Regions from separate parts of the Collimonas sp. genome, predicted to be linked through region 2. Evidence: predicted binding sites of a transcription regulator. Region 2 holds the regulator's gene; the other holds the start of a gene.

Region 1 (6,715 bases), on a different contig from region 2:
ATCAGCGCCAACACGCTGAACCAGCATCTGGAACAATTAGCGCTGCAAGACAGCCTGACCGGCCTCGCCAACCGGCGTCAGTTCGACAACGCACCGCGTGACGAATTCAGCCGTGCCATGCGCACCGAAAATCCGCTGGCATTGGTCATGATCGATGTCGATTGCTTCAAACAATACAACGATATCTACGGCCACCCGGCCGGCGATGAGTGCCTGCGACGAATCAGCGAAGTCATCAAAGCCAGTAAAAACCGCCCCGGCGACCTGGCCACACGATACGGCGGAGAGGAACTGGCAGTCCTGCTGCCTGACACCAATCTGGCCGGTGCGATAGCGGTGGCCGAAAAAATCCGAGTGGCGATTTACAACCTGCACATCGAGTACCCTCAAGGCCCAGCAGGCGTAGTAACGATCAGCGCCGGCGTCGATGCTTTTGTCCCGGTCAGGGATGGCAATATCCCATTCGAGCTGGTGCAGGCCGCCGACAAAGCCTTGTACGCGGCAAAATCATCCGGTCGCAATCGGGTCTGCTCCAATGCCAATTTGCATTGAGGTATCGGGCTGGATCACGCTTACCCCCGAGCGCGCCGTCCCCGCTCGTAGACCAAGGCAGCAACCGCGATCAAGCGGTACAACTCCTGCTCGCTGAGTTTGTACGCCAGCGCAGCAATCTCGCGCGCCAGCATTCCAATCAGCAAGTCGTTCCCCGGCACCTGCGCCTGCGGGCTTGCGCGCGCAATCAAATCAACTATTTGCTCTGCTCTCATGATTCCGCCCGAGAAAAATTAAATGCAAGATCTCCGCCAGCGCCTTTAAGTAACACCAAAATACGACGCTTGGCCAGATGTTTAGCCAAAAACCCTCGGCTTATCGCCATTTTTTAAAACAGGCCTTGAAGCAGGCTGCGCTGCGACACCAAAGCGGGATGAGCCATAGCCGCTCTCCATCGGCGACAATCGGGGTGCCAAGACTGCCGCCGACCAAAGCGTCGCATGCGCGCATGTTTTATCCACTAAAGGTTAAATTTGCACCGGTTACTTCTTAGCGCCTCCCAATAGACCGCCAAGCACATTGCCACTCGCCCCAACTCCAACCTCTCCCCCCCTTACCGCCAGTCAAGCCACCCACCAAGCCGGTAACCGGCGCTAATGGGTTGGCACCTGAGCCCGCGGCACCAGCGACTGCACCAGTGACACCACTCAACAAACCGGTGACCGGCGCTAATGGGTTACCGCCTGAACCGACGTTGCCACCGAGCGCACCAGTCACACCACTGAACACTGCACCGAGCGGAGCGGCCTGCAACACTCCCCCCATCGCTGCCCAGCAAAGGCTGGCCGGTACCGACGACTGGGTTGGTACCGAGACCGGCGACACTCGCGCCGACAGCACTGGCCACAGAACCCAAACTGCCAACCACAGGTACGTTAGCGCCAGTTGACGCATTGCCTAAAGTGTTAATGCCCGCGCCGGCAGCCGTCAACAAACTGTTCACTGGCTGGTTCAAACCGGTCGTGTTGCCTACAGTTTGGGTCAGTGTATTGACGGTGCTAATCAACGGCACAATGGCTTGACCGACGGTTTGCGTAATCTGTTGCACCGGGCCACTCGACAGCACACTGTTTACCGGGGCTGCTAGCGTCGAAGCTGTGGCACTCACTTGCGTTACCAGGCCGCCCACCGGAACGGTCACTGGCGCCAATGGTGCCAGCGGACCGCTACCGACTGCGCCCACCACTTGTCCGATGCTTGTTGCCGTATTGATTGCTTGCGTGACCACCCCGCCGACGCCAGCGACCGAGCTGCTAACCGCATTTGGATTGCTGCCGATCTGGCCCAGGCCGTTGGTCACCGTGGCACCTAAGCCATTGACAATTCCACTGGCGTTATCGACCACACCGGACAGGCCACTTTTGATTTGTGGCGATGGCAGGGGCAAGCTACTGACGATCGTATTACCTGCTGCTGCAACTGCGGTCCCTGCCGCAGATACTGTATTGCCGAGGTTAGACAACGCATTGGCAGAGGCGCCTGTGCCACCGCCCGTGCCGCCACCTGTGCCGCCACCTGTGCCGCCGCCGTTGGTACCGCTACCTGCGCCAACACCAGAACCACCGCTATCCGATCCGCTACCAGTGCCTGCACCTCCGGCACCCTGCGCGCTGCCGGATGATGATCCAAGGGATGTACCCAAACTTCCGCCGCCACTGGCGCAACCGGCCAGCAAGGCCGTCAACAATATGGATGCGGCAACGACGCCACTTTTACGCGATGTTTTCATGATGTATTTTCTCTAGGTCAAAGTAAGAACCACACGGTCCGTGAAGTACTATTTTGCAAAGAGCATGCCAGTCGTAAAACAGGGCGTTCACTGGATCAGAAACATCTGGCGCTGGGCTCAAAAACAATAAAAACCCTTATTAATCAATGGCCAATAGTTTCTCGCGAGACCCTCTAGAGGGTGGAGCGTCACCACCGAGGGAGCGATTGTCACGTTACATGTAACGTAACGCCAGGTATATCGGGACATCATTAGTCGCCACAAACCCATCGAAAACAATAGGAAAAATGCTGTCCAAACGCTTTCGTGGCAATCGTCGATTGGTCCTGATATCCGCAAAAAATCCGCATTTACCCTAACGGCAGAATTGCGATATGCTCGTGCTTTTAAAAACAACAACATAATCAACTTGCTTAATTCTCTACAGCATAAGCAGCTGACAGCCGTTAACACGGATGGATGAAGCGCCATCGCGAACAGATCGTCTACAGCGCTCATCAAAGATGAAAAAAAGAGATCGATTTATAAGAGGAATGTCATTGTCGGTACCGAATCCCCGAGGGCCATGCCCGCAAAAATATAAACGAATCAGCTGTGCCAACTGTCTGTTGTCGCTCTTCCTGCTCACCACAATAGCGGGATGCAGCACTCCGCGCGGCCCTGGCAGCGGCACCTCGGTGGCTGCAAATGGCCCGGGCTATTACACGGTGCAAAAGGGTGACACCCTCTCCAGCATTGCCCGTCAATTCCAGCACAGCAATAGTCAGATCATCAGCTGGAACAAACTGGCCGATCCGAATGACATCAAGGTAGATCAGGTATTACGGGTCGCGCCGCAAAGTGGCTCCAACAGCGCTGCGAGCAAGATGAGAGGCGACACACGCCCCGCCCGCACCAACAGCGCGCCGGTGGCCAATGAGAAAGATGCAATAGACTGGGCCTGGCCCGCAAGTGGCAAAGTCAATAATGGAACGGGTCAGGGCAAAAAGGGAATCGATATTCTTGGCCAGCTTGGGCAACCTGTGCTGGCGGCAGCCAGTGGCAAGGTAATGTATGCAGGCAGCGGCATACGCGGCTACGGCAATCTGCTCATCGTCAAGCACAACAGCAACTTATTGTCGGTCTACGCGCATAACAAGAGCATCATCGCGAAAGAGGGACAAACAGTGCGCAAGGGCCAACAAATCGCCGAAATGGGCAAATCCGATAGCAATGCCGTCAAGCTGTATTTCGAAATACGCCGTCAGGGCAAGCCCGTCGATCCGACGGCCTATCTACCACGCCGCTAAACGTACAAAAGAAAATGCCCGGAAGCGCCTGATCACAGTTCCGGGCATTACTGACATCATGCTTCCTGCAATCAATAGGCTACGTAAGGTCCTGCCGTTCCAGCCGCCATTGTGCCTTCAATCGCGGTATATACCGAGCGCCCAAAGAAGAACGGTAAGCCCCAATCGAAGTAAGACGTGAAGGCCGCCCCCCCGGCCAGATTATTGAATGCCGTATTATTTGAGCTGGCCTGGAACAAACCATCAGCATTGGCCACGTTGAAACTCACAGTGCCGCTGCGTCCGTTCATGCCGGTATTGACTGCCGTTCTGCTCAGAGTCGAAATCAGGCAGTAAAATCCTTGGCTGACACTACAATTCGGGATGGTACTGTCGGCGAAAAACAAGCCGTTCGAGCCACTATCAAAAAATGCTTGCATCACCGTGCCTTGATAGAGCGCACTCAAGTTGCCCGAACTATTGAGCGTGTAGATGCTGGCGCTGCCAAGCGCATTGTTGGTTTGCGTGCCGATGCCGAAAATCAGTGAACCGGTTACCCCGGCGGCGCCGCTGCTGCCTATGGCGGGCAATTGAATGATTGTGCCGTTGTTATCCTGAGCGAAGGCTGCGACCGGGTTGCCAACCTGCTTGGCCATGCTCAAAGCTGCCGCAACACAATTGCCGCCAGGACAGGTGTAATACCAACCATCCAGAGCTTGCGTTGCACAGGAGCTGCCACAATCCTGCGCAAAAGTGCTGATCCCAATGACGCTATTAGCGCGGAATGAGGCCACCGTATTTTCCGGAACCAGGCCACCCGAACAACCGCTCGGAACGTTAGGGAACGCATTGTCGCCAATGATGTGAACCGATATACCGCTGGCAACTTCACCGGCGACGCGCAAATCTGCCCGCTTGACCGAGCCCCAGCTATAGCCATCGGCAAAGCGTGCGCATTCTGCGATGGCATTACCGCTGGCATCGGTGAGCGCTGGCAAGGCAAGCGTTCCCGACAACACCGAAGAAATGATGCGCAAGCCGCTAGAACCTGTATCCACCAGGACGTAGTCGATGGTTTGGCATTGTGTAGTGCTGCCCGGCTGACAGACAGTCACTGAAACATACGGGGTATTGACTGCCCCGACCGACTGACCAGAAGAGGTGTTGGGGCCGCTATCGATGACGATAGGCACCGCATTTTGCAGGCTTGGCACCACCGGTGGCGTGGTAGTCGGCGTTGTAGTGCTGCTGGAGCCGCCACCTCCTCCGCACGCAGCCAAAAACAAGCTGCCAATCAGACAAACAAGATACATCAAAGGGCGCATAGTAATCTCCGGTCAGCGAATATCGTCAGGTGTCACGCATTGCGGCATCAAGGCCGGCACGTAGGCACTGCCGGCAAATGAACGCATATGGCCGCCAGAACGCAACACCAGTTGATCGGACTGAACCGCTATCGCTCGCCGTCCGGCGTGCGGCTTACTGGCAGCAGCAACAAATTGCTCTGAGTAGCTGCCCAGCAATTGCTGCAGATTCGGCATACTTGGGCCTTGCCAGCTCACGGCAAAGACAATGCTATCGGTAGATATGTACTCTTTGACCGTCGTCCCAGAAGGCTCCAAGGTTTCGCTGACAGAGTAGCCGCTGTAATTAGTGATGCGAGCCGTGGCCTTGGCCCGCACGCTATCCGCGTTGACTGCGCCGACTTGCGCGGGGCCGGGAGCGCCGCCTAACGCGGCAAACGCTGGCAGCGAGTACGCTAGCAACACGGCGCACAAGCAAGAAACAGGAAATCTCATGATTTACCTCTGTTAAATTGAAAATGACCTTGTGAAATCATAACCGATGCCACAGAACAATAAATAACAATCATGCGTTAAAAATTTCAAACTGTGGCCACTGCGGCGACCTGTTACGATCAGAACAACTCAACTGCGCTTGACAAGACGTGAGCGCACAAAACCTATGTGCTCACGCAGTACATAAAACTGGTCGGCAAAAGCCAGCGGCATTTTCATTCGGTTGACGGCTTCTTCGATCTGGTCTAGCCGCTTGAGCAGATCCGCCTGCTCCTCTGGCGTGTAGGTTACAGCAGCGCGTTCCAGCGCAATCAGGCTGCCGTACCAGCGATAGATGCGCGACTTGATACGCCAGCCATACAGCAGAGGTACCAGCTTGAAGGCGGGTATCAGCAGCAGGATAATTGGCAATACCACCACTAGCGTACGATCGACCAGACTGGCCAGCCAGAAAGGCAGATTACGATAAAAGAAACCTTTCCCAGACTTGTAATAGCGCACGGCGTCGTCGCTTATCCGGAATTCATGAACCAGCGGTGCTGGAAATTCACCCGCGCGCTGCAGCACGTTGGCGCCGCCATTGACCTCCTTGGCGGCATCGATCAGCAAATCCGACGGGGCTGGATGCAGATCCTCGCGCGCCACCAATTCGGCCGTTGGGGCGATCAAGCGCATGTCGCGATCTGGAATGTTCTTGCCAAAATCAAACACCCCCTCGGAATCCGTAGTTCATTCAGATAGCTAAAACGCCGCGCATAGGCGCTGGCCTGAGCAAAATCGAGCAGCCGGATACCTGGCGTGCGCAACAGCTTGCCCATGGTCGGCGGCGCGGCCGAATCGCCCATGAGGAAAGCGGCATCAATCTTACCCTCAGTGAGCGCTTGAGCCGCCTCGTCGCCGCCCATGTCGAGCAAATGGGTCTTACCACCCGGCTCGATACCATTTGCCTTCAACAAGGTCAGTGCCAGCACCCGCGAGCCACTGCCCGGCAAGCCGATGGCGACCCTTTTGCCTTCCAGTTCGGACAAACGATCGATTACTTTTCGGCCATGATAAAAAACCGACACAGGCACGTAGGCCACGCTGCCCAGCGACATTAATTGGTCGATCGGCATGTCGCCGGCCACCCCGCCCTGCACAAAGGCGACATCGACAGCCGCTTTAGGATCGCTCAATCGATGTCACAATATTGAGCCTGATGCCGTTGCGAGCCATGATCTCGCGGTATTTTTCGGCGGTGCTCCAGAAGCTGCTATGTTCCGGCCCAGTGGCGATGGTGATGATTTTCGGCGGCGCCGGATGAATAAACCAGATCGCCAGCCAGAGCGCGACAATCGCCAGCAGTGCGATCGGGCCGGAGCTGATGG
Region 2 (15,166 bases):
ATTGCTCCGCATGATATTGACAGAACGTAACGTATCGGGGTTTTTGGGCAGTGCCTATTGGGAAGCTGCTTAATTAATACTTTGTCATTTACTTGTTGACTTGTGGGCTGGCAGGGGCGGGGCAACATTTTTTTGATGTGCTGCCGTGGCTGCCTTAAGGACAATAAAATAGGTTCTTAAAATAAATAATCAGCCGATCCCGACACCGCCCGGCTACCCCTGCAACAAGCGCCCCTCGGCTCTGGAAAGCGCCTCCGCGGCGCCGCGCAAGACCAGCACATCGCCCGCCTGCAGCACCGTCTCCGGGGTTGTATCGATGCCGTTGCGGCCACGCCGCACGGCGGTGACCTCGGCGCCAAGGTCTGGCAAACCCAACCAGTCGAGCGTCCTGCCGATCGCCTTCACGCCTTCCGGCAAAGCCACCGTGTGCAAGCGCACCTGTAAATGGTCGGCCGCATCCGGCGCATCGTCGACGCCATGAAAGAACCCGCGCAACGCCGCATAGCGCTCATCGCGCGATGCCTGCACCCTGTGCACCACGCGCCGCAACGGCACGCCAAGCATGACCAGCGCATGCGACGCCAGCATCAGGCTGCCTTCCAATGCTTCCGGCACGACTTCGGTGGCGCCGGCGGCGCGCAGCTTGTCGAGATCGGTATCGTCGTAGCTGCGCACGATCACCGGCAAGGTTGGTGCCAGCTCACTGACATGATGCAGCACCTTGAGCGCCGATGGCGTGCTGGCGTAGGTAATCACCAGTACTGCGGCGCGATGCACCCCGGCCGCCACCAGGCTCTCGCGGCGCGAGGCGTCGCCATACGATACCTGCGCGCCGGCGGCGCGCGCCTCACTGACGCGGTCGGGATCGAGATCGAGATCGAGCGCATGGTAGCCGATCCCCTCTTCTTCCAGCAGTTTGGCCAGGCTTTGACCGCTGCGGCCAAAGCCGGCGATGATCACGTGCTTCTTGGTCGCCATGGTGCGCGTGGCAATCTGCGTCAGCGCCAGCGATTGCATCATCCATTCGTTGGCCGACAGCTTCATCACGATGGCATCGGACTTGGCCAGGATGAACGGTGCAGCCAGCATCGACAACACCATCGAGGCCAGGATCAATTGCACCAGCAAAGGATCGACCAGTTGCAGGCCGCCGGCCTGGTTCAACAACACAAACCCGAATTCACCGGCTTGCGCCAGCGCCAGCCCGGTGCGCAACGCGACGCCGGTGGATGAGCGGAATATCTTGGCTAGCGCGGCGATCAGCACAAACTTGAGGAACACCGGGCCGATCAGCAGCAGCAACACCAGCCACCAGTGCTCCAGCACCAGCCGCAGGTTGAGCAGCATGCCGATCGTAATGAAGAACAAGCCCAGCAGTACATCGCGGAAGGACTTGATGTCTTCCTCCACCTGATGCTTATACTCGGTCTCTGAAATCAGCATGCCGGCAATGAACGCGCCCAAGGCCAGCGACAGTCCGGCACGCTCGGTAATCCAGGCCGAGGCCAGCGTGATCAGCAGCAGGTTGAGCATGAACAATTCCTGCGAGCGGCGTCTTACCACGATCTGGAACCAACGACGCATCAGTTTCTGGCCGATAAACAATAAAAGGACCAACACCACCACCGCTTTGCCGCTGGCCCAGGCCAGCGTGGCCAGCAGGTTGCCGCTATGCTCGGCGAGTGCGGGCACCACGATCAGCAGCGGCACCAGCGCCAGATCCTGAAACAGCAGGATGCCGATAATGCGGCGGCCGTGCTCGGTTTCCAGCTCCAGCCGCTCAGTGAGTAATTTGGACACGATTGCGGTCGACGACATGGTCAGCGCGCCGCCCAGCGCAAACGCCGCCTGCCAGCTGATATTGATTACCTGCGGCAGCACCAGCGCCAGCACCCAGCCGAACAACATGGTGGCAGCAATCGTCAGCAGCACTTGCACCATGCCCAGGCCAAACACGATGTGACGCATCGCTGTCAGTTTGGGTAGCGAGAATTCCAAACCAATCGAGAACATCAGGAACACCACACCGAATTCGGCCAGCGCGTGGGTGGTGGCATTGTCGTCGGCAAAGCCAAGCGCGTGGGGGCCGATCACAATCCCGACCACCAGATAACCCAGCATCGGCGGCAAATGAAAACTGCGAAAGGCCACCACCCCGAGTACGGCGGAGCCCAGTAGCAGGATAGTCAGTTCTAGTCCGGAAAGCATCATTGGTAAATTGGCATGAAGTAATGTTTTGTTGCTGCAAGGTTAACGCTGTGCACTGTGCACTGCGGACAGATTAATTGTTTCTGATGGCGACTGGCAAGTTTTTTGCTTTAAGAATTCGTTTATACTCTACGAATGAGTCTAACTGATACCAAAATTTTGCCAAAAGCTGTACCCGCAGCGTTCGATGCTGGCCGTGCTCTGGCACTTGCCCGCAATACTCTGCAAATTGAAGCAGATGCCATCATTGCGCTGAAAAACCGGATTTCCGACAACGCTGGAGATCCATTCGCCCAAGCCGTATCGCTGCTGCTCAAATGCAGCGGCAGGGTGGTCGTGTCGGGCATCGGCAAGTCCGGGCATATCGCCCGCAAGTTCGCTGCCACGCTGGCCTCCACCGGCACCCCGGCACTATTTATTCATCCGGCCGAAGCCGCACACGGCGATCTCGGTATGGTGACCGAAGCCGATGCCTTCATTGCGATTTCAAATTCCGGCGAGACCGCCGAACTGATGGCGATTGTGCCGATCATCAATCGCATGGGCGCCAGCCTGATCGCCATGACCGGCAACGATGCCTCGGCGCTGGCGCAACTAGCCACCGTCCACCTCAATGTTGGCGTAGCGCAGGAAGCCTGTCCGTTGAACCTGGCGCCAACCGCAAGCACCACCGTCACACTGGCGATGGGTGATGCGCTGGCGGTCGCCTTGCTGGACGCGCGCGGCTTTCGCGAAGAAGACTTTGCCCGTTCGCACCCGGGCGGCGCACTTGGCCGCAGGCTGTTGACCCACGTGCGCGATGTGATGCGCAGCGGCGCAGCGATTCCAGCCGTGACGGCAGATGTATCGCTATCGCAAGCGCTGCTGGAAATTACCCGCAAGGGTATCGCCATGACCGCCGTGGTAGATGAGCGTTTCCATGCGGTCGGCGTGTTTACCGATGGCGACCTGCGTCGCCTGATCGAACAAGTCCAGGATTTCACCAAATTGACGATTGCCGATGTCATGCATGCGAATCCACATACGATCGGCGCCGATCAACTGGCGGTCGATGCGATGCACATGATGGAGCAGTTCCGCATCAACCAGTTGCTGGTGACAGATACCGACGGCACGCTGGTCGGTGCATTGCATATCCACGATCTGACACGCGCCAAGGTTATCTGATGACAGCCGGCACTCCGTTTAACAGCGCGTCAGTGAATCCGCAGTTGCCCGAGGCAGAACTGATGGCCCGCGCCGCGCGCGTGCGCCTGATGATTTTCGACGTTGACGGCATCCTGACCGACGGCGGCCTTCTCTATGGTGCCGACGGCGAGCAACTCAAACACTTCAACGCACTCGACGGCCACGGCATCAAGCAGCTACAGCAAAGCGGCGTCGCCACCGCGATCATCAGTGCCCGCAAATCGGCAATCGTCAGTAGGCGTGCTGCCGATCTCGGCATCGCGCATGTCCAGCAAGGGGTGCATGACAAGCACTCTGCATTTATCCAATTGCTGACACAACTCAGCCTTGACGCCGAGGCCTGCGGCTTTATCGGCGACGACGTAATCGATCTGCCGATACTGTCGCGGGTCGGCTTTGCCGCGAGCGTGCCTAACGGCCATCGTGAGGTCCGCGCGCGCGTGCACTATGTCACGCAGGCAGGTGGGGGGCACGGCGCTGCGCGTGAAGTATGCGACCTCATCATGCAGGCGCAAAATACTTATGACGCGGCGTTGGCAGCCTATCTGCGCGTAACTCCGCAAGACTCGGCCTCATCATGAAAAATCTCCGTTCCACTTACCGTCTGCGCTTCATACTGCTGCTGGTTCTGTTCGTCATGGCGGCGTTGGGCAGTATCTGGATGGTGCAGGTCATGAACAGGGATACCGATGAACTCCTGCCGAAGCCGACACGCGTGGAGCCCGATTACTACGTAGAGAAATTCAACTACGTACAGATGTCGCCAACCGGACAACCGCGCTATAACATCTCCGGCGATCTGCTCACGCATAACCCGGTCGACGATTCATTCGATATCCAGAAGCCTGTGGTGCACAGCCTGGACCAGGAAAAACCGCCGATGACCCTGCGCGCAGACCGCGGCAGAGTTGAAGACGACAATAGCAAGGTGCACTTGTACGGCAACGTCAACGCCGACCGCCCAAAGACTGTGATAGCAGAAAAATTCCATCTGAAATCGGAATACCTTTTACTGCTGCCGGACGACGATGTGATGCAAACCGATCTGCCGGTAGACCTCACGCTGGGACAATCGACACTGCAAGGCACCGGCATGTCTTTTAATAATTCAACCCGCGTACTGAAAATGTTCAGCAATGTGCATGATGTATTTCCACCGAAAGCGCGTTAAGTACAAGCCATACAATTTATGTACACGGTTCCACCAGGGTCCGTCCTTTATTCAGGATTTTTCATGAAACGACTGTTTTTGTTTTCTCTGTTGTTGCTCGGCGCAATAGGTATCGCTCATGCGCAAAAGGCGGACTCAGAGAAGCCCACCCTAATCGACTCTGACCAGCTCACCTACGACGATGTCAAGCAAGTCAACGTCGCCACCGGCAATGTCGTGCTAACGCGCGGAACGTTGCTGATGAAGGCCGACCGCGTAGTGGTAACCACCGATCCGTCCGGCTACCAGTTCGCAGTCTTGTACGCCGCCCCCGGCAAGCTTGCCACCTTCCGGCAAAAACGCGACGGCGGCCCTGATCTGTGGATCGACGGCCACGCTGAACGAATTGAATACGATGGCAAGACGGAAATCACCAAGCTGTTTTCCAAGGCGCAGATGCGCCGCCTGCAAGGCGACAAACCCACCGACGAAGTCAACGGCGAGTTCATCTCCTACGACAGCCGCACCGAATTCTACTCCGTCAACAATACCGTCAATGGCAATAGTCAGCCCGGCGCCGGCCGCATCCGCGCCGTGATTCAGCCACGTCCGAAAGTTGCCCCATGAGCGCCAATCTGAGTCACCTCGACAAACCCAGCAACCTGATCGTCAAAGGTCTGCAAAAGAGCTACGGCGCGCGCCAGGTGGTGCACGACGTCTCGCTCAACGTCAAATGCGGCGAAGTGGTCGGTTTGCTGGGCCCAAACGGTGCCGGTAAAACCACGTCGTTCTATATGATCGTCGGACTGGTGGCATCGGACGGCGGCGAGATCGATCTCGACGGCGTCGACATTTCACGCCTGCCGATCCATCGCCGCGCCGTGCTTGGCCTGTCATATCTGCCGCAAGAAGCATCGGTATTCCGCAAATTGACGGTGGAAGACAATATCCGTGCCGTGCTGGAGCTGCAACAACCCAACGGCAAGCCGCTCACCGCGACGCAAATCGATGAGCAGCTGGAAAAGCTGCTGCATGAATTACAGATTGAAAAACTGCGCGAAAATCAGGCATTGTCGCTTTCCGGCGGCGAACGCCGGCGTGTCGAAATTGCCCGGGCGCTGGCGACCAATCCGCGTTTCGTGCTGCTCGACGAGCCGTTCGCCGGGATTGATCCGATTGCCGTGATCGAGATTCAGCGCATCGTGCGGTTTCTGAAGGAGCGCGGCATCGGCGTTCTCATCACAGACCATAACGTACGCGAGACACTGGGCATTTGCGACCATGCCTACATCATCAATCAAGGCAGCGTGCTGGCCAGCGGCAGCCCGGACGATATCATTGCCGACGAGTCGGTGCGGCGCGTGTATCTGGGTGAGCATTTCCGTATGTAGGCACGCTGGTCGCACCCCGGTGGTGACGCAATCAGGCACAGTTGAATTACGCTGATTATTTTCTACATTATCCTTTATCCAATGAGTCGTTGGCAGATTGATAGCTGTGCCGTCGCAGCAGTCAGGTTCGGCCCCGCAGTTAAGAATAGAAGTGAATTGTCCGCAGGGACGCCATGAAACAATCACTCCAGCTACGTACCTCGCAGCATCTTGCGCTGACGCCTCAATTGCAACAGTCGATCCGGCTCTTGCAATTGTCTACGCTCGAACTGCATCAGGAGCTGGAACATATACTGTCGGATAATCCGCTGCTGGAACGGGTCGACGACCCGCTCGACAATTCTGTGCGGCTGTTGGCCGACGGCGCCATCAGCGGCACCGCATCGACCATGGATGCGCCGGTCGGCGATAGTGAAGTCAGCAGTTCGCCCACCGAAGCCGAGGCGGCCTTCGACACCCCGGCCGCCAGCGACAACGCGGCGGAAAACACCGAGGGCGAATGGAGTTTCGACGATGTCTCCCGCAATGCAAAAACCCCGGATGACGAAGACGCCCGGCCGCAGCTGGAGGCCCACGAATCGACGTTGCGCGAATACTTGCGGCAGCAGATGCGTGAAACCCTTAAAAATCCGCGCGACCGTGCGCTGGTCGAGCTGGTGATTGATGCGTTAGATGACAACGGCTACCTGGAAGAGCTCCTTGAGGAAATCCACGCGCGCCTGCCGGCCGAGTTGGATATCGATATCGAAGAACTATCGACGGCCTTGAGCATGGTCCAGAGTTTCGACCCGGCCGGCATCGGCGCACGCAATCCCGCAGAATGCCTGACATTACAAATCAATCGCTTCATCAAAGTGCCATATGTCACGCGCCGTCTCGCATTGGCGATTGTGCAATATCACCTGACGCTGTTTGCGCAACGTGATTTCAATAAAATCAAGAAAGCGCTTGAATGTGATGACGAGGATCTGCGTGAAGCGCAAACCATCATCAAGCAATGCAATCCACACCCGGGCGCACCGTTTGCCGCCAACACCTCCGATTACGTGGTGCCGGACGTTATCGTCAGACGTTGCAAGCAAGGCTGGCAGGTCATGCTAAACAATGCCGTCATGCCAAGACTGCGTGTCAATGCACTGTATGCCAGCATTCTGCGGCAGAGCAAAGGCGAAGGCGCACTGACTTCACAACTGCAAGAAGCCAAGTGGCTGATCAAGAATATGCGGCAGCGTTTCGACACAATTCTGCGGGTAGCGCAAGCAATCGTAGAGCGTCAGCGGAACTTCTTTTCACACGGCGCAGTCGCAATGAGGCCGCTTGTGTTGCGTGAAATAGCTGATACACTGGGTCTACACGAGAGCACTATTTCTCGTGTAACCACTCAGAAATACATGCTCACTCCTCACGGGATGTTTGAACTCAAGTATTTCTTCGGCAGCCACGTTGCGACTGAGGCAGGTGGAGAGGCTTCCTCAACAGCGATACGGGCACTCATTAAACAACTGATAGGAGCAGAAGATTCCAAAAATCCTTTCTCTGACAGCAAGATTGCCAACATGCTCGCGGAACAAGGTATGGTGGTTGCTCGCCGTACCGTCGCAAAATATCGCGAAGCACTAAAAATTCCGCCAGTTAATTTGCGCAAAGCCTTGTAGGTTTTTGTGGTTTGATTGTAGAGCTTACCCTTGCTGTGTTCAAAGCAGGCGGGTTTTACCGATTCTTGCCAGAGCCGTCCGCTCTTGACAGCTCGCCTAAAGATTCAACGCAACCTGTTCAGAACCGCCAGCAATATTCTTCATAGGAGCGCTGTATGAACTTCACCATCAGTGGGCATCACCTCGAATTAACCCCAGCCATTCGCGAATACGTACAAAGCAAGCTGGAGCGCATTAAACGCCACTTCGACCAGGTCATCGATATCAGCGTGATTCTGACTGTCGATAAAATCACTGAAAAAGAAAAGCGCCAAAAAGCCGAAATCAATCTGCGCGTAAAAGGAAAAGACCTGCATGCCGAAAGCATCGCTCACGACCTGTACGCTGCCATCGATGCACTGATCGACAAGCTCGATCGCCAGGTGATCAAGTACAAGGACAAGATGCAGGATCACCAGCACGATGCCATCAAGCATCTTCCGGAAGAAGTCCCCGCCGCGACCTGAACCGGCCGTCAATCGAACCCAGGCTGCGAGCTGCACAGCTCGCGCCAATGAATGAACAAGGGCGCAGTCAATGCGCCCTTTGTTATTTCTTCAGAAAAAATCGTTACCCGTGTTTGGCCCGCTGCCAAAAATTATTTCAGTGCGCCGAATACCTTGCCGATGATGGCGCTGCCGGCGCCAAGCGGATTCTGGCGAATCGCTTTCTCTTCATCACCGATAACGGTGTACAAGCCGTCCAGCGCACGCTGGGTCACATAGCCTTCGACCGTGCTTTGCTGAGCCGGCACCAGGCCGCTCTTGCCAACCTGTCCCATGATCGCGTTATATTGCGCCGACAGTCCATTGCGATCAGTAATCCCTTTGACGATGGGCAGGAATTTCTGGCCTAGTTCGGCCGATGTTTTCTGGCGGAAGAAATCGGTCACCGATGTATCGCCGCCGCTCAGAATATTTTTTGCATCGGTCACCGACATCGATTTGACAGCATTCAGCAGCAACGGCTTCGCCAGCGGAACCGCCGCTTCAGCGGCATGGTTCATCGACACCACCAGTTCATCTAATTGCTGCCCTTTGCCGGCCATTTTCAATATTGGCAGCGCCTTATCAAGCACGCTTGGCAAGCCGATCCTGACCTTGTCGTTATTCAGGAATCCGTTCTCCACGCCAAGCTTGGACACCGCCACATCAGCGCCCTTCTGCAGCGCTGCCTTCAAGCCGCTGCCGGCATCCTGGTTGCTGAGGTCACTCAACGACAAAGCCAGTGCCGTAGCTGCCGACAAGGCAAGGCTCACTGCCAGTACTGTTTGGTATGCGCGACGCATAATTGATCCTTGATAAAGTTAAGTAGATACAAGAAAGTCTGGCCTCAGCGGCCACAATGAAATCAAGAAACTGCGATTACGGCTTAACGGGCACCTTTAAAGATACCCTTCATCCACCTGGAACAAGCGCCTGTGCTCACGTATCGCATAGCGGTCAGTCATACCAGCGATATAGTCGGCAACCTGCCGCGCCTGTTGTTGAGCGCTGTAACGGCCATCGAGCGGCAATTGATAGTCTGGCGGCAGCAGCGCCGGTTCACTGGTAAAACAGGCATACAATTCGGCCACGATGCGACGCGCCTTGCTGGTCATCCGATTGACCAGATAGTGCCGATACAGGTTTTCGCGCAGGAAACGTTTGAGAACGGCAGCCTGCTGCGCCATGCCATCGGAAAATGCGATCAGCGCCGGGGCATTGCGCACATCGTCCGGCGTTTGCACTCGCGCATCGCCAATCCGCCGCTGCGAGGTCTGGATCAGGTCGGTGATCAGCGCATTGATCATGCGTCGCACCGTTTCATTGATCGCGCGCCGTCCCGTCAGTCCGGGAAAAATCCGCTCCACTTCGCGGCTGTGCAACGCATAGAAATCGATCTGATTCATCTGCTCCAGCGTCAGCAAACCAGAGCGCAAGCCATCGTCGACATCATGATTGTTGTAGGCGATCTCATCGGCCAGATTCGCCACTTGCGCTTCCAGCGTCGGCTGTTTGCGGTCGATAAAGCGCTGGCCGATATCGCCGAGCTCGCGGGCATTGGCCAGCGAACAATGCTTGAGAATACCTTCGCGGGTTTCAAACATCAGGTTCAAGCCGTCAAACGCGCCGTAGCGCTGTTCCAGCTGATCCACCACCCGCAGGCTTTGCAGGTTGTGTTCGAAGCCGCCATGCGGCTCCATGCAGGCATTGAGCGCATCCTGGCCGGCATGCCCAAACGGCGTGTGACCGAGATCATGGGCCAGTGAAATCGCTTCCACCAGGTCTTCATTCAACGCCAGGTTGCGTGCAATCGAGCGCGCGATCTGGGCTACTTCGATGCTGTGGGTCAGGCGCGTGCGGAACAGGTCGCCTTCGTGATTGACGAACACCTGGGTCTTGTACTCCAGCCGCCGGAAAGCGGTGGAATGAACGATGCGATCGCGGTCGCGCTGAAACTCGGTACGGGCGCTGGGCGGCGCTTCATCAAACAAGCGTCCTCGCGACTGCGCAGAATGTGCGGCATAGGTTGCGAGAGACGCTTCTGGATTCATCGCGGTGTCGCCTCCGAGGCCAGTTGCTGAATAGTCGCCAGCAACGCATCCTGCGGCGCGGTGCTGATCAGAGATCCGCCCAAGGGCTTCATCAGGATGAACCTGATCTGACCGCCTTCGTTCTTCTTATCGACCTGCATCAATTCCAGCCAGCGCTGCACGCCAAGATTCGGCGCCTCGGTCGGCAAGCCGGCGGCGCGCACCAGCGCGCACAGGCGCTCCTTGTCGCGGGCCGTGATGTGGCCAAGACGATGCGATAAATCAGCTGCCATGACCATACCGCATCCGACTGCTTCGCCATGCAGCCATTTGCCGTAGCCGAGACCCGACTCAATCGCGTGGCCAAAAGTGTGGCCGAAATTGAGGATTGCACGCAACCCGCCTTCGCGCTCATCCTGACGCACCACGTCGGCTTTGAGTTCGCATGAGCGGCGGATTGCATATGCCAGCGCGGCGTTATCGCGCGCCATGAGTTTATCGATATTGTCTTCAATCCATTTGAAGAATGCGGCATCGATGACAGCGCCGTATTTGATCAACTCTGCCAGCCCCGCAGACAATTCCCGGTCCGGTAAGGTGTGCAACGTCAAGGTGTCGGCGATTACCGCTTGCGGCTGGTAAAAAGCACCGATCATGTTCTTGCCGAGGGGATGATTGATACCGGTCTTGCCGCCGACCGATGAGTCAACCTGGGCCAGCAGTGTCGTCGGGATTTGTACGAACGGGATGCCGCGCATGTAAGCCGCTGCAGCAAACCCGGTGAGGTCGCCGATTACGCCGCCGCCAAGGGCAATCAGCGTGGTCTTGCGGTCGCATTTGGCAGCCAGTAGACGATCGAATATCTGCATCAGGCTAGCCCAGTTCTTTTCTTCCTCGCCATCGGGCAGGATAATTTCCAACACGCTTTTGCCCGCCTCCTGCAAGGTCTGAGTCAGACGCTGCAGGTACAGCGGCGCAACGGTGGTGTTGGTCACCACGGCGACCTGGCGGCTACTCACCAGACGCGCGATACGCTCGCTATCGTCGAGCAGCGAGGCACCGATCTCGATCGGGTAACTGCGCTCGCCCAACTCAACCTGCAGGCTGATGGTGGGAATAACGCTCGCAGAAGAAACCGGATGGCTCATAGGAAAACTCGATGAAATATTGTTTTGTTCGCTGGCATGGCTTTCGCGCAATCGGGCCGGCTCGGCCAACGCCTCTGGATCGCCTGGCAACATGTCAAGCTGGCTCATTATGCTGTGCACCAGGAATTGTACGTTAGGTCGCCCGGTGTCGATGACAATATCGGCGATTTCGCGATAAAACGGCTCTCGTTGTCGCGACAGCTCCTCGAGGCGTCGCCGCGGATCAGCGGTTTGCAGCAAGGGCCGACTTTTGTCGCGACTGGTGCGCTGGAGAATGTTATTTACGCTGGCCCGCAGATAGATGACTGTGCCGCGGGATTTCAGATATGCACGATTTTCCGGCTTCAGGATGGCCCCGCCGCCGGTAGCCAGCACGATCCCGCGCCGTGCCGTCAGATCGCGAATGACTTCCGCTTCGCGTTGGCGGAAGCTCTCTTCGCCTTCAATTTCAAAGATCAACGGAATCGAGACGCCGGTACGCGCCTCGATTTCGTGATCGGAGTCAATGAATAACTTGTTGAGTTTCTTTGCCAGGGCACGGCCAACCGTGGTCTTGCCCACACCCATCAGGCCGACCAGAAAGATATTACCTTTCATGTGCAACGCACCATTTCACCACTCAACCTTTTGCTCAAATGCGGACACCGGCGCAGAGCCCGTGCCCCTGTGCAGCTAGTGGTCTGTAACAATCCGCTAGTGCGCAGCAACCCGGTCAACAACGACTTTCGGTGTCAGGAAAATCAATAATTCAGTTCGTTTATTAACAACTGCCGATTGTTTGAAAAGATAACCCAGAACCGGAATATCTCCAAGCAGTGGCACTTTATTAACATCATTCGAAATTGTTTGCGTATAAATACCCCCGATCACCACGGTTCCGCCATTTTCAACCTGAACCTGGGTCTGGACGTGCTTGGTGTTGATCGACACGCCGCCGGGAACCACCGCGCCGACGCTGTCATTGGTGACATCGACGGTCAGGATAACATTGCCATCTGGCGTGATCTGCGGTGTCACTTCCAATTTCAGATTGGCTTTCTTGAATTCAACCGAGGTAGCACCGCTGCTGGTGGCATTTTGATAAGGAATTTCTGTACCTTGCTCAATCAAAGCTTTTTGCTGGTCGGCAGTCACGACACGCGGGCTGGAAATGATCTTGCCTTGTCCATCCGCTTCCAGCGCCGACAATTCAAGGCTGATGAATTTGGATGCCGCCGCATTGAACAGACTCAAGGCGACCGAACCCGCGGTGCCGGCGCTGGGTGCGGCAGGCAGATTCACTGAATTGCCGGTAACGCCCGGCGCCAGGTTAGCGGTCGAGGTTGTGTTGGTGGTTGTCGCCTGCTGGCCGCCGGCTGCCACATTGGTGCTACTGAAACCGAAACCGAGCTTGGCGCCGAGGTTGCGGCTAAAGCCATCGTTGGCTTCTACCATGCGCGCTTCGATCAACACCTGCCGTGAGGCTATATCGATCTTCGTCACAAGATTGCGAATGTTCTGCAAAATGGTGGGCGTATCGGTGACGAACAATTGGTTCGTCCGCGGATCGATTACGGCACTGCCGCGCGACGACAAAATGCTGTTTTTCTTGTCACTACCGCCACCACCGCCGGCGTCATCAATCCCGAATACTTTTTTGAAGGCCTCAGCTTTTTGATAGTTCAGTTGGAAAGACTCGGTGCGCAACGGTTCCAGTTCGGCAATTTGCAAACGCTGTTCAAGCTCCAGTTTTTCCTTGGTCAGCAATTCATCCTTTGGTGCAATCCAAATGACCGAGCCGTTCTTGCGCATATCCAGACCCTTGGCCTGCATCACGATGTCCAACGCCTGGTCCCAAGGGACGTCCTTCAGACGTAAGGTCAGATTGCCGCCAACGGTGTCGCTGGTAATGATATTGAGACCGGTAAAATCGGCAATCACTTGCAGCACGGCGCGCACTTCTACATTCTGAAAATTCAGCGACAACTTGTCACCACGATAGCCCTGCGTACCTTGCGCCAGCTTGTTCGGATCTTCCTTGAGCGGCTTGACCACAATCACCAGTTGGCTGTCGGTTTGGTAAGCGCTTTGCTCCCACAGCCCCTTTGGCTCGATGATCATGCGCACGTTGTCGCCCTGGGTTACCGTCGTAATAGTCTTTACCGGCGTTCCGAAATCGCCGACATCGAGCTTACGGCGCAACACATCCGGCAATGCCGTTTTCAGAAAGTCGACTACTACGGTCTGGCCTTGCTGGTGCACGTCGACGCCGACCTGCGTATCCGGCAAGTCGATCACGACACGACCTTCACCTGCCGTACCAAGGCGGAAATCGATGTCGCGCAGCGCCGGCTTAGCGTTGACTAATGGCACCGCAGCGGCAACAACGTTAGCCGCTGGTTTCACTGGAACACCTGCGGCATTGAGCGGCGTCGCCAAACCGCCAGAACCGTCGATTGTCACGACCAACGCGTTACCATCCAGCGCCGTCGCATAAGATAATGAGCGCTTCAGGTTGAACACCAGGCGCGAGCGGTCATCGCCCTGGGCGACGATCACGTTGCGCACATCGCCCAGGCTGATGTCCTGCGAAGTCTTGCCGGTACCATTGTCGACACCGACAAAGTCCAGCGCAATGCGGGCCGGACTAATCACAGTAAAGCCGGTTGGCGCTGCGCTCAGCGGACGCTTGAAATTGACGCGCACAACCGCATTGGTACCTTGCTGACTGGCGTTGATCGACGTGATGGCATTATTGTCGGCAGCCGCCGCAGCAGTGGCGGTTCCGGCCAGGAAAAGCAACGCACACAGCATCCACACTTTCTGACGAGTCGCGCTCAGCAAGCTTACGCTCAGGTTGACGAATTTTTTTCCTGCTGCAATCATTTTGTACTCTCCTGCAACGCTAGCTTTGCATCGCGCTCGACCCATTCGCCGGACGCATCTTGTACGATTTCTTTCAAAGTTACTTCGGACTCGCTAATGGCCGTCACCATGCCGAAATTCTGTCCGACGTAATTCCCCACTTTTGCCTGGAATACGGTCTTGTCGACTTGCAGCAACGCATAGCTCAAGCCGACTTTCTGCAACGTGCCTACCATCTTGATGCTGTCGAGCGGATAGTTTTCCAGGGTTTCGCGACGCCGATCCAGATTCGGTCTGAGGCCGCTTGAGTTTCCCTGCAACTTGGCCAGCGCCACCAGCAGTTTGCTGGGATTATAAGGATCGATGCTGGTCGCCCCGGCATACACGAAAGGGACGAATTTCTTGGGCTCGGTCAGCTTCGGGATACCGACCCGGGCACGGCTCTTGGCGTCGGCCATCCACTCCCTCACCTCTTGCACACCGCTGTCACCGCAACCTGACAAAGTTGAGACGGTTGCGACAAAAAATGTCAGCTGGGCCAGACGCCCAATGCGAAAAAACGTCATTTTTGGCCTTTCTGCTTAGCTGCATCGGCTGCCTTACGCTGTGCAGCCACTTCGTCCTTGTCCAGATAACGGAAAGTCTTGGCAATCGCATCCAGGCTCAACGTACCGTCTTTGCCTGTCGCCAAACTCATATTGTTTAGGGTCACGATGCGCGGCAGGTTGGCAATGTCGCTGGCAAACGAACCGACATCGTGATAGCTGCCCGTGACCTTGATATTGATCGGCAGCTCGGCGTAATAATCCTTTACGACCACCTGCCCCGGCTTGAACAGTTCAAACTGCAGACCGCGGCCTAAACCAGCCTGATTAATATCGGATAACAACGCATCCATTTCTGCCTTGCTGGGAAGCTGTTTCTCCAGCGAGACGACGGATTCGGCGACTTGTTCCTTCTGCTTGCGCAGCGCTGCAAGGTTGATGGCCTGCTGGATTTTTGACTTGTATTGCTCTTTGAGCTGCACT

The links. The regulator sigma-54, encoded in region 2, starts transcription at its own class of promoters, with help from an activator protein. The targets are predictions, from matches to a motif close to TGGCANGNAANCTGCTTT.
Region 1: a site for sigma-54 is predicted at 2,334-2,351, ahead of ACIQ0R_RS09920 (collagen-like triple helix repeat-containing protein). Genes of this name have one in related genera too.

Annotation. Positions count from the first base shown of each region.
Region 1 is NZ_JBIIVN010000135.1:112-6,826, forward strand. Features, by position in the region: gene ACIQ0R_RS09910 (GGDEF domain-containing protein) at 28-552, shown strand; gene ACIQ0R_RS09915 (hypothetical protein) at 573-767, opposite strand; gene ACIQ0R_RS09920 (collagen-like triple helix repeat-containing protein) at 1,229-2,281, opposite strand; gene ACIQ0R_RS09925 (peptidoglycan DD-metalloendopeptidase family protein) at 2,890-3,570, shown strand; gene ACIQ0R_RS09930 (DUF3443 domain-containing protein) at 3,642-4,874, opposite strand; gene ACIQ0R_RS09935 (DUF2844 domain-containing protein) at 4,887-5,348, opposite strand; partial or broken gene ACIQ0R_RS09940 (TAXI family TRAP transporter solute-binding subunit) at 5,478-6,715, opposite strand, start outside.
Region 2 is NZ_JBIIVN010000031.1:2,233-17,398, reverse strand. Features, by position in the region: gene ACIQ0R_RS03970 (cation:proton antiporter) at 214-2,208, opposite strand; gene ACIQ0R_RS03965 (SIS domain-containing protein) at 2,344-3,375, shown strand; gene ACIQ0R_RS03960 (KdsC family phosphatase) at 3,375-3,977, shown strand; gene lptC (LPS export ABC transporter periplasmic protein LptC) at 3,974-4,567, shown strand; gene lptA (lipopolysaccharide transport periplasmic protein LptA) at 4,631-5,173, shown strand; gene lptB (LPS export ABC transporter ATP-binding protein) at 5,170-5,937, shown strand; gene ACIQ0R_RS03940 (RNA polymerase factor sigma-54) at 6,111-7,592, shown strand; gene hpf (ribosome hibernation-promoting factor, HPF/YfiA family) at 7,748-8,098, shown strand; gene ACIQ0R_RS03930 (DUF4197 domain-containing protein) at 8,230-8,919, opposite strand; gene ACIQ0R_RS03925 (deoxyguanosinetriphosphate triphosphohydrolase) at 9,016-10,167, opposite strand; gene aroKB (bifunctional shikimate kinase/3-dehydroquinate synthase AroKB) at 10,164-11,891, opposite strand; gene pilQ (type IV pilus secretin PilQ) at 11,988-14,159, opposite strand; gene ACIQ0R_RS03910 (pilus assembly protein PilP) at 14,156-14,704, opposite strand; gene ACIQ0R_RS03905 (type 4a pilus biogenesis protein PilO) at 14,701-15,166, opposite strand, start outside.